DNA from 2 places in the Streptomyces sp. NPDC031274 genome. Region 2 is predicted to be linked to the other one. Evidence: predicted binding sites of a transcription regulator. Region 2 holds the regulator's gene; the other holds the start of a gene.

Region 1 (4,413 bases), on a different contig from region 2:
GGCGGCGCGGTGGAGGACGTGAACGACGAGCAGGTCGTGGACGCGATCAAGCTGCTTGCGCGGACCGAGGGGATCTTCGCGGAGACCGCCGGTGGCGTGACGGTCGGCGTCACGAAGAAGCTTCTTGAGGCGGGGCTCATCGACCCCACTCTCACCACGGTCGTGTTGAACACGGGTGACGGCCTCAAGACCCTCGACGCTGTTGCCGAGACGTCTCAGGCGACTGCGACGATCAAGCCCAGCCTCGACGCGTTTCGCGCCGCGGGTCTTGCCGATTAATCGCCGTAGGGCCTGATCGCCGTCGTCGAACGGCGGTCGTGGTCCGTCCTCGCGCAGTTCCTCGCGCCCCTGACGGGGCGCTTCCTCCCCGTATCAAGAGGTGAATTCCATGAGCGTCAACGTTCGCATTCCCACCATTCTTCGCACCTACACCGGCGGCAAGTCCGAGGTCGCCGCCGAGGGCGCCAACCTCTCCGAGGTCATTGCCGATCTTGAGGCCAAGCACGCCGGTATCGCGGCCCGTGTCCTTGACGACCAGGGCAAGCTGCGGCGCTTCGTGAACGTGTACGTGAACGACGACGACGTCCGTTTCGAGCAGGGCCTTGAGACCGCGACGCCGGACGGCGCCGGCGTCTCGATCATTCCCGCCGTCGCGGGCGGTTGCTGAATCCGCCTGAAAGCACGCAGCGTCACCTCTATTGCCCCCTCCGCGAGAGAAGCGGAGGGGGCAATTCCATGTGGTTGAGCGCGGTACAGTTGGGAAGCAAGCTTCGCTTTTGGCGTCGAGCGCGTAGACGAAGTCGGCCCCGGGCCGACAAGAAGTAGCCAAAGCGCCTTGCCCTTTTGAGTCTATTGCGGCATTTGCCCGGCCCGACTTGCCCTGAACTCCGGCAAATTCTCCGCATATTTCCGATCGCGCGTGCCCAGAATTCTCGTCCGATTGACCTGTTGCAGAGGGCAGTTGGGCAGATACATTCAGCGGCGGTCGACGCGTTCCGGCGCACGCCTCCACAACCCATTGGGGGGGTGAGGTCTGACCCGGGCCCGCGAAGTGCGGGTCCGTGCAAGGGCCAGTAATAGGGGAGTTAGGCATGGCTCAGGGCACCGTCAAGTGGTTCAACGCGGAGAAGGGGTACGGCTTCATCGCGGTCGACGGTGGTGCGGATGTTTTCGTCCACTACAGCGCGATTCAGATGGACGGTTACCGCACCCTTGAAGAAGGTCAGCGAGTGGAGTTCGAGATCTCGCAGGGCCAGAAGGGTCCACAGGCGGACATGGTCAAGCTCGCCGTCTGATCTCGGCGCGATCGGCCAGCGACTTAGCGAGTGACGAGGGGCCCGTATCCCGACAGGGGTACGGGCCCCTCGTGCGTACGCCCCCGGATGTGCGCCCCCCATGTGTCTGGGATCCGTGAGAGACGCTTGCACTCGTAGGGGTCGAGTGCTAATCATTGGGCTTAGCACTCTCCTAGTGAGAGTGACAGAACTTGGATCGGGTCGGTGAGGCCCGCAGGCCGGGTGGGGCAAGGAACCACACGGTTTGCAGGCCGTCCGTCGCGGGCACCGATGCGATCCGGAGCATGCCACCCCTGTCCGGGAGGACCACTTCACATGGCCAAGATCATCGCGTTCGACGAGGAGGCACGGCGCGGCCTCGAGCGCGGCATGAACCAGCTCGCCGACGCCGTCAAGGTGACCCTGGGCCCCAAGGGTCGCAACGTCGTCCTCGAGAAGAAGTGGGGTGCCCCCACGATCACCAACGATGGTGTTTCCATCGCCAAGGAGATCGAGCTCGAGGACCCGTACGAGAAGATCGGCGCCGAGCTGGTCAAGGAGGTCGCGAAGAAGACGGACGACGTCGCCGGTGACGGCACGACGACCGCGACCGTCCTGGCGCAGGCGCTGGTCCGCGAGGGCCTGCGCAACGTAGCCGCCGGTGCCAACCCGATGGCCCTCAAGCGTGGCATCGAGAAGGCCGTCGAGGCCGTCTCGGGCGCCCTGCTCGAGCAGGCCAAGGACGTGGAGACCAAGGAGCAGATCGCTTCGACCGCCTCCATCTCCGCCGCCGACACCCAGATCGGCGAGCTCATCGCCGAGGCGATGGACAAGGTCGGCAAGGAAGGCGTCATCACCGTCGAGGAGTCGCAGACCTTCGGGCTCGAGCTTGAGCTCACCGAGGGCATGCGCTTCGACAAGGGCTACATCTCGGCGTACTTCGCCACCGACATGGAGCGTATGGAGGCGTCGCTCGACGACCCGTACATCCTGATCGTCAACTCGAAGATCTCGAACGTGAAGGACCTCCTTCCGCTCCTCGAGAAGGTCATGCAGTCCGGCAAGCCGCTGCTGATCATCGCCGAGGACGTCGAGGGCGAGGCCCTGTCGACCCTGGTCGTCAACAAGATCCGTGGCACGTTCAAGTCCGTCGCCGTCAAGGCCCCGGGCTTCGGTGACCGCCGCAAGGCCATGCTCGGCGACATCGCCATCCTCACCGGTGGCACCGTCATCTCCGAGGAGGTCGGCCTCAAGCTGGAGAACGCCGGTCTCGACCTGCTCGGCCGCGCCCGCAAGGTCGTCATCACCAAGGACGAGACCACGATCGTCGACGGCTCCGGTGAGAGCGACCAGGTCCAGGGTCGCGTCAACCAGATCCGCGCCGAGATCGAGAACTCGGACAGCGACTACGACCGCGAGAAGCTGCAGGAGCGCCTGGCGAAGCTCGCCGGCGGTGTTGCGGTCATCAAGGCCGGTGCCGCGACCGAGGTGGAGCTCAAGGAGCGCAAGCACCGCATCGAGGACGCCGTTCGCAACGCGAAGGCCGCCGTCGAAGAGGGCATCGTCGCCGGTGGTGGCGTGGCCCTCATCCAGGCCGCCGCTGTCTTCGAGAAGCTTGAGCTCGAGGGCGACGAGGCCACCGGTGCCGCCGCTGTGAAGCTGGCCCTTGAGGCCCCGCTGAAGCAGATCGCGGTCAACGCCGGCCTTGAGGGCGGTGTCGTCGTCGAGAAGGTGCGCAACCTCACCGTCGGCCACGGCCTGAACGCCGCGACCGGTGAGTACGTCGACATGATCGCCGAGGGCATCCTCGACCCGGCGAAGGTCACGCGCTCTGCCCTGCAGAACGCCGCGTCGATCGCCGCGCTGTTCCTCACCACCGAGGCCGTCATCGCCGACAAGCCGGAGAAGGCGGGCGCTGCCCCGGCCGGCGGCGGCATGCCGGGCGGTGACATGGACTTCTGAGCCTCTTCGGCTCGGTAGGCCAGTCTTCACGTACCGAGGGCGGTACCCCTTCTCAGGAAGGGGTACCGCCCTCGGGCGTTGCCAGGGCATAGGCGATGCCGTCGTCGATGTCGGACTCAAGCCCCTTGCGGAAGGCGGCCTCGTACGCCGGGTCGCCGATGGCGTCGCGGATCCGGCGCTCGCAGGCCTGGCGGACGGCAACGAGATAGGGACTTCCCATCTGTGCGACGCCGCTGGAGCGCCAGAGGACATCGGAGATACCGAGCAGCCGCCCGGTCTGCTCGGGGTCGGCCATGGCCGAGGTCAGCGCGTCGATGCTCAGGGCGGCACCGAAGACGTCGCGGAACCGCCATTTGATCGGCAGGGCGTCGCGGGCGTGCCGCACGGCCGACTCCGGGTCGCCGTTGCTCAGCGCGGCCCTGGACAGCAGGTCGAAGGCGTAACTGCGCATCCACAGCTCGCCGTGCCGCTCGCACTCCTCGCGCAGGGCGTCGGCGCTCGCGGTGGCCCGGTCGAACTCGCCCAGATGGAGTCGGGCGAACGCCAGGACGCCGAGCACGAGGAGCTTGACGGCGGGGGAACCGCCGCCGCAGCCGGGCGACCCGGCCGCCGGTGCGAGCAGGACGATCGTCCGCGCGGGGCGGCCGGTCAGCGCAAGGCGGGCCCCTTCGAGGTAGAGAGCGGCGTCGGCCGCCGCCGGATCGTCGACCCGGTCCGCCAACGACGCGCAGATGTGCACCAGTTGGGTGGAGGCTTCGAGGTCGCCCTGCACGAGGGAGACCGATCCACAGGTCCACAGGGCCCAGAAGCGTTCCCGTTCGGCGCCCGGACCGGGGGTCTTGGCAAGGGCCCGCTCCAAGTAGTGACGGCCTTCGCGCTGGAAGCCGCAGCAGAACCAGAAGAACCACAGACTGCCGGTCATCTCAAGGCTGTCACGCGGGTCCGGCTCCGCGAGGCAGCTCTCCAGAGCCGCGCGGAGGTTGGCGTGCTCGGCCGTGCACCTCTCGTACCAGGCCACCTGGTCGGGGCCGGCCCACTTCCGGCCGCCGGTGCGGGCCAGCCAGCGGTAGTAGTCCCGGTGCCGCTCCGCGAGACGCTTGTCCTCGCCGAGATTGCGCAGCCACTCCTCGCCGTACTCACGGACGGTGTCCAGCATCGAGTACCGCAGGCCCCGCTG
Region 2 (4,413 bases):
ACGACACCAGCGGCACCGGGTCCTCGATGAGGATCGCGAGCTTGGCGTCGTAGTTGTCGTCACGGCCGCTGTCCGGATCGCCGAGCTGCGTCTCGTACCAGGTGGCCTCACCGGCGAGCTGGTTGCGGTAGACGTCGACGGCGGCGGCATCGGCGTACTCGGGCTGCGGCATGAAGAGGTTCACGCCGAAGGGCCTGCTCGTGAGCCCGCGCAACTGTTTGATCTCCTGGTACATCCCGTCGGCGGTTTTGTACCCGGCGGCGAGATAACCGAGCCCCCCGGCCTCGGATACGGCCGCGGCGAGCTGGGGGCACGAAGCGCCGCCCGCCATAGGGGCCTGCACGATCGGATGGCGGCAGAGATCGGTCAGCGCGGAGGACATGAACGCATCGTGCCATGCCCCGGGCAACCGTCCGAATCGCGCCTTGCACCGGGCCCCGGGGCGCCCTGTGAGGGGCGCGGGGAACTGCGCGAGCAACCCAAGACGGCCCGCGGACGAAAACGGCAAGTGCCCCCGGCGCGAACATCCGCGACCGGGGGCACAGAAAAGACACCGCTCCAGGCGCTACCGCCCGTTGAACGCATCCTTCAAGCGCGAGAACAACCCCTGCTGCCCCGGCTGGAACTGCCCCGTGGGCCGCTCCTCGCCCCGCAGCACGGCAAGCTCCCGAAGGACCCGCTCCTGCTCCGCGTCCAGCTTGCTCGGCGTGAGGACCTCGACGTGCACGATGAGGTCACCTCGCCCGCCGCCCCGCAGGTGCGTGATGCCCCTGCCGTGCAGCGGCACCGACTGGCCGGACTGCGTGCCCGGCCGGATGTCGACCTCCTCCATGCCGTCCAGCGTCTCCAGGGGCACCTTGGTGCCCAGAGCCGCGGCCGTCATGGGGATGGTGACCGTGCAGTGCAGGTCGTCCCCGCGCCGCTGGAACACGGCGTGCGGCAGCTCGTGGATCTCCACGTACAGGTCACCGGCGGGGCCGCCGCCGGGGCCGACCTCACCCTCACCCGCGAGCTGGATCCGCGTGCCGTTGTCGACACCGGCGGGGATCTTCACGGTGAGCGTCCGCCGCGACCGGATGCGGCCGTCGCCGGCGCACTCCGGGCACGGGGTGGGCACGACCGTGCCGAAGCCCTGACACTGCGGGCACGGCCGCGACGTCATGACCTGACCGAGGAAGGACCGCGTGACCTGCGACACCTCACCGCGACCGCGGCACATGTCACACGTCTGAGCGGACGTTCCCGGTGCGGCGCCTTCACCGCTGCAGGTCGTACAGACGACCGCCGTGTCGACCTGTATGTCCTTGGTGGTCCCGAAGGCCGCCTCGTCCAGGTCGATCTCGAGCCGGATCATGGCGTCCTGGCCACGGCGCGTGCGCGACCGGGGGCCACGCTGCGACGCCGTCCCGAAGAACGCGTCCATGATGTCCGAGAAGTTGCCGAAGCCACCGGCTCCGAAACCGCCCGCACCGCCGCCGCCCGCCTGGGACAGCGGGTCACCGCCGAGGTCGTAGACCTGCTTCTTCTGCGGGTCCGACAACACCTCGTACGCGGCGTTGATCTCCTTGAAGCGCTCCTGAGTCTTCGGATCCGGATTCACATCCGGGTGAAGCTCACGCGCCAGCCTCCGGAAGGCCTTCTTGATCTCGTCCTGGGAAGCGTCGCGGCGCACGCCTAGTACGGCGTAGTAGTCCGTGGCCACTTACGACTCCGCCAGGATCTGTCCGACGTAACGTGCCACTGCGCGTACTGCTCCCATCGTTCCCGGATAGTCCATGCGGGTCGGGCCGACCACGCCGAGTTTGGCTACTGCCTCGCTGCCCGAACCGTAGCCGACGGAGACCACGGACGTAGAGCTGAGTCCCTCATGGGCGTTCTCATGACCGATCCGTACGGTCATGCCCGAATCTGTGGCCTCGCCAAGCAACTTGAGCAGAACGACCTGCTCCTCAAGGGCCTCAAGCACTGGCCTGATGGTGAGGGGAAAATCATGTCCGAAGCGGGTGAGATTGGCCGTTCCGCCGATCATCAGCCGTTCCTCGGTCTCCTCGACGAGGGTTTCGAGGAGCGTGGAGAGCACCGTCGCCACCGTGCCCCTGTCCTCCGCGTCGAAGGACTCCGTCATGTCCTGCACCAGCTGCGGCACGTCCGCGAAGCGACGGCCCGCGACCCTGCTGTTGAGCCGCGCCCGCAGATCCGCGAGCGAGGTCTCGCCGAACGGGGCGGGACAGTCGATCATGCGCTGCTCGACCCGGCCCGTGTCCGTGATCAGGACGAGCATCAGGCGGGCGGGAGCCAGTGAGAGCAGCTCCACGTGCCGCACCGTCGACCGCGTGAGCGACGGGTACTGCACGACCGCGACCTGCCGGGTCAGCTGCGCGAGCAGCCGCACCGTGCGCGCCACGACGTCGTCGAGGTCGACGGCGCCGTCGAGGAAGTTCTGGATGGCCCTGCGCTCCGGCGCCGCCATCGGCTTGACGCCCGCGAGCCGGTCGACGAAGAGGCGGTACCCCTTGTCGGTCGGGATGCGCCCCGCACTCGTATGAGGCTGGGCGATGAACCCTTCCTCCTCCAGTGCCGCCATGTCGTTGCGGACGGTGGCCGGGGAGACCCCGAGGCTGTGCCGCTCGGTGAGCGCCTTAGAGCCGACGGGCTCCTCGGTACCGACATAGTCGTGGACGATGGCGCGCAGCACTTCGAGCCTGCGTTCATTGAGCATCCGCGCACACCTCCACCTTTTTGCCCTGGAACCTCTACTGCCCTGTGACCCGCCTGGCACTCCCCTCGGGTGAGTGCCAGCCATTGTCGGGCCCAGTGTACGGCCGCGAGGTACGACCCCGGCAAGGGCCGGACCCCCTATGTCGGTTCAACCGGCAAGGCAGCGGCTGCCAAGGCGCCCGTACGGGGCTAGCGTCGGCTTATGAACGTGGCACTGGCATGGGACGAGGCGGGCTGGGAGCGGCTCGCGCCGCACGTGGGGCGGCGGCGCCTGCCGATCTGGGACTGCACGGCGGGTCTCGTGGTCGGCGGCGAATCGGCGCTGATGATCGAGGCGGGGGCGACCCTGCGCGAGGGGGCGGAGCTGCGCACGCAGGCGCGCGGCATTCTCGGCGGGGGACGCCGGGTCACCCACCTCGCCCTGACGCACCCGCACTTCGACCACGTGCTCGGCGCGGCGGCGTTCGCGGGCGTGGAGGTGTACGGCGCGGTCGGCATCGACACGGTCCTCGCGGGCGGCCGCGACGAGCTGCGTGCGTCGGCGGTCCGGCACGGGGTCCCCCCGGACGCCGCCGCGGAGGCCGCCGACCTGCTCGTCCGGCCGCACCACTCGGTGTGCGGGGAGTGGACGCTCGACCTGGGCGGCGGGGTGCGGGTGCTGCTCGCGAACGTCGGCCCGGGTCACACGGGCCACGACCTGGCGGTCCTGGTCACCGGCGCGGACGGCTCTGAGGAGATCGTCTTCTGCGGCGACCTGGTCGAGGAGTCGGGCGAACCGCAGGCGGGCGACGACGCGGTGCCGCAGCGGTGGCCGGCGGCGCTCGACCGGCTGCTCGACCTGGGCGGCGATGACGCCCTGTACGTGCCGGGGCACGGTGCGGTGGTCGATGCGGCTTTTGTCCGCGCGCAACGCGCCACACTGGCGGCCCGCTTCGGCGTGTCGTAGCCAGCCCCACGCCCTTTCTCTTATCGTCGTGCGAATGCTCCCACCCGTCTCCCGCCAGCACCCTTCCAGCGAGGGCCCTGCGGGCCCGCAGCGCCGTCTGTACTCCCCTGACCTCACGCCGCCATGGAAGAAGCCGAAGCCCGTGCCGGAGGTCGCCGCGGAGGCGGACCTCGTGGTGGAGGAGCTGAGCACCGGCTTCTGCGGAGCGGTGATCCGCTGCGAGAAGACGGCGGAGGGTCCGACGGTGACCCTGGAGGACCGCTTCGGCAAGCAGCGGGTCTTCCCGATGACTCCCGGGGGCTTCGACCTGGAGGGCCGGACGGTCACGCTCGTCCGCCCGTCGGCGACCGCTCCTCCCGTACGTCCCACACGCACCGCGTCCGGTTCGGTGGCCGTACCGGGAGCGCGGGCCCGGGTCGCCCGTGCCGGTCGGATCTACGTCGAGGGGCGGCACGACGCGGAACTCGTCGAGCGGGTGTGGGGCGACGACCTGCGCATCGAGGGCGTGGTCGTCGAGTACCTGGAAGGCATCGACGACCTCCCCGCGATCGTCACGGAGTTCTCCCCCGGCCCCGACGCGCGCCTCGGCGTCCTGGTGGACCACCTGGTACCCGGCTCCAAGGAGTCGAGGATCGCGGCGGAGGTGAGTTCTTCCTCGGCCCTTGTGGTGGGGCACCCCTATATCGACGTGTGGGAGGCGGTGAAGCCGTCGTCGGTGGGGATCGAGGCGTGGCCCCGGGTCCCGCGCG

What was found. The regulator HrcA, encoded in region 2, represses chaperone genes, less so after heat shock. The targets are predictions, from matches to a motif close to TTNGCACTCNGNNNNNCNGAGTGCNAA.
Region 1: groL (chaperonin GroEL) is a predicted target of HrcA. The motif match lies at 1,457-1,483, and genes of this name have one in related genera.

The regions. Positions count from the first base shown of each region.
Region 1 is NZ_JBVIHP010000020.1:29,738-34,150, forward strand. It holds gene thrC (threonine synthase) at 1-279, shown strand, start outside; gene ACZ5CR_RS28875 (MoaD/ThiS family protein) at 389-667, shown strand; gene ACZ5CR_RS28880 (cold-shock protein) at 1,092-1,295, shown strand; gene groL (chaperonin GroEL) at 1,611-3,236, shown strand; gene ACZ5CR_RS28890 (ATP-binding protein) at 3,289-4,413, opposite strand, start outside.
Region 2 is NZ_JBVIHP010000003.1:309,776-314,188, reverse strand. It holds gene ACZ5CR_RS06905 (nitronate monooxygenase) at 1-382, opposite strand, end outside; gene dnaJ (molecular chaperone DnaJ) at 566-1,702, opposite strand; gene hrcA (heat-inducible transcriptional repressor HrcA) at 1,703-2,719, opposite strand; gene ACZ5CR_RS06890 (MBL fold metallo-hydrolase) at 2,921-3,664, shown strand; gene ACZ5CR_RS06885 (DUF3097 domain-containing protein) at 3,699-4,413, shown strand, end outside.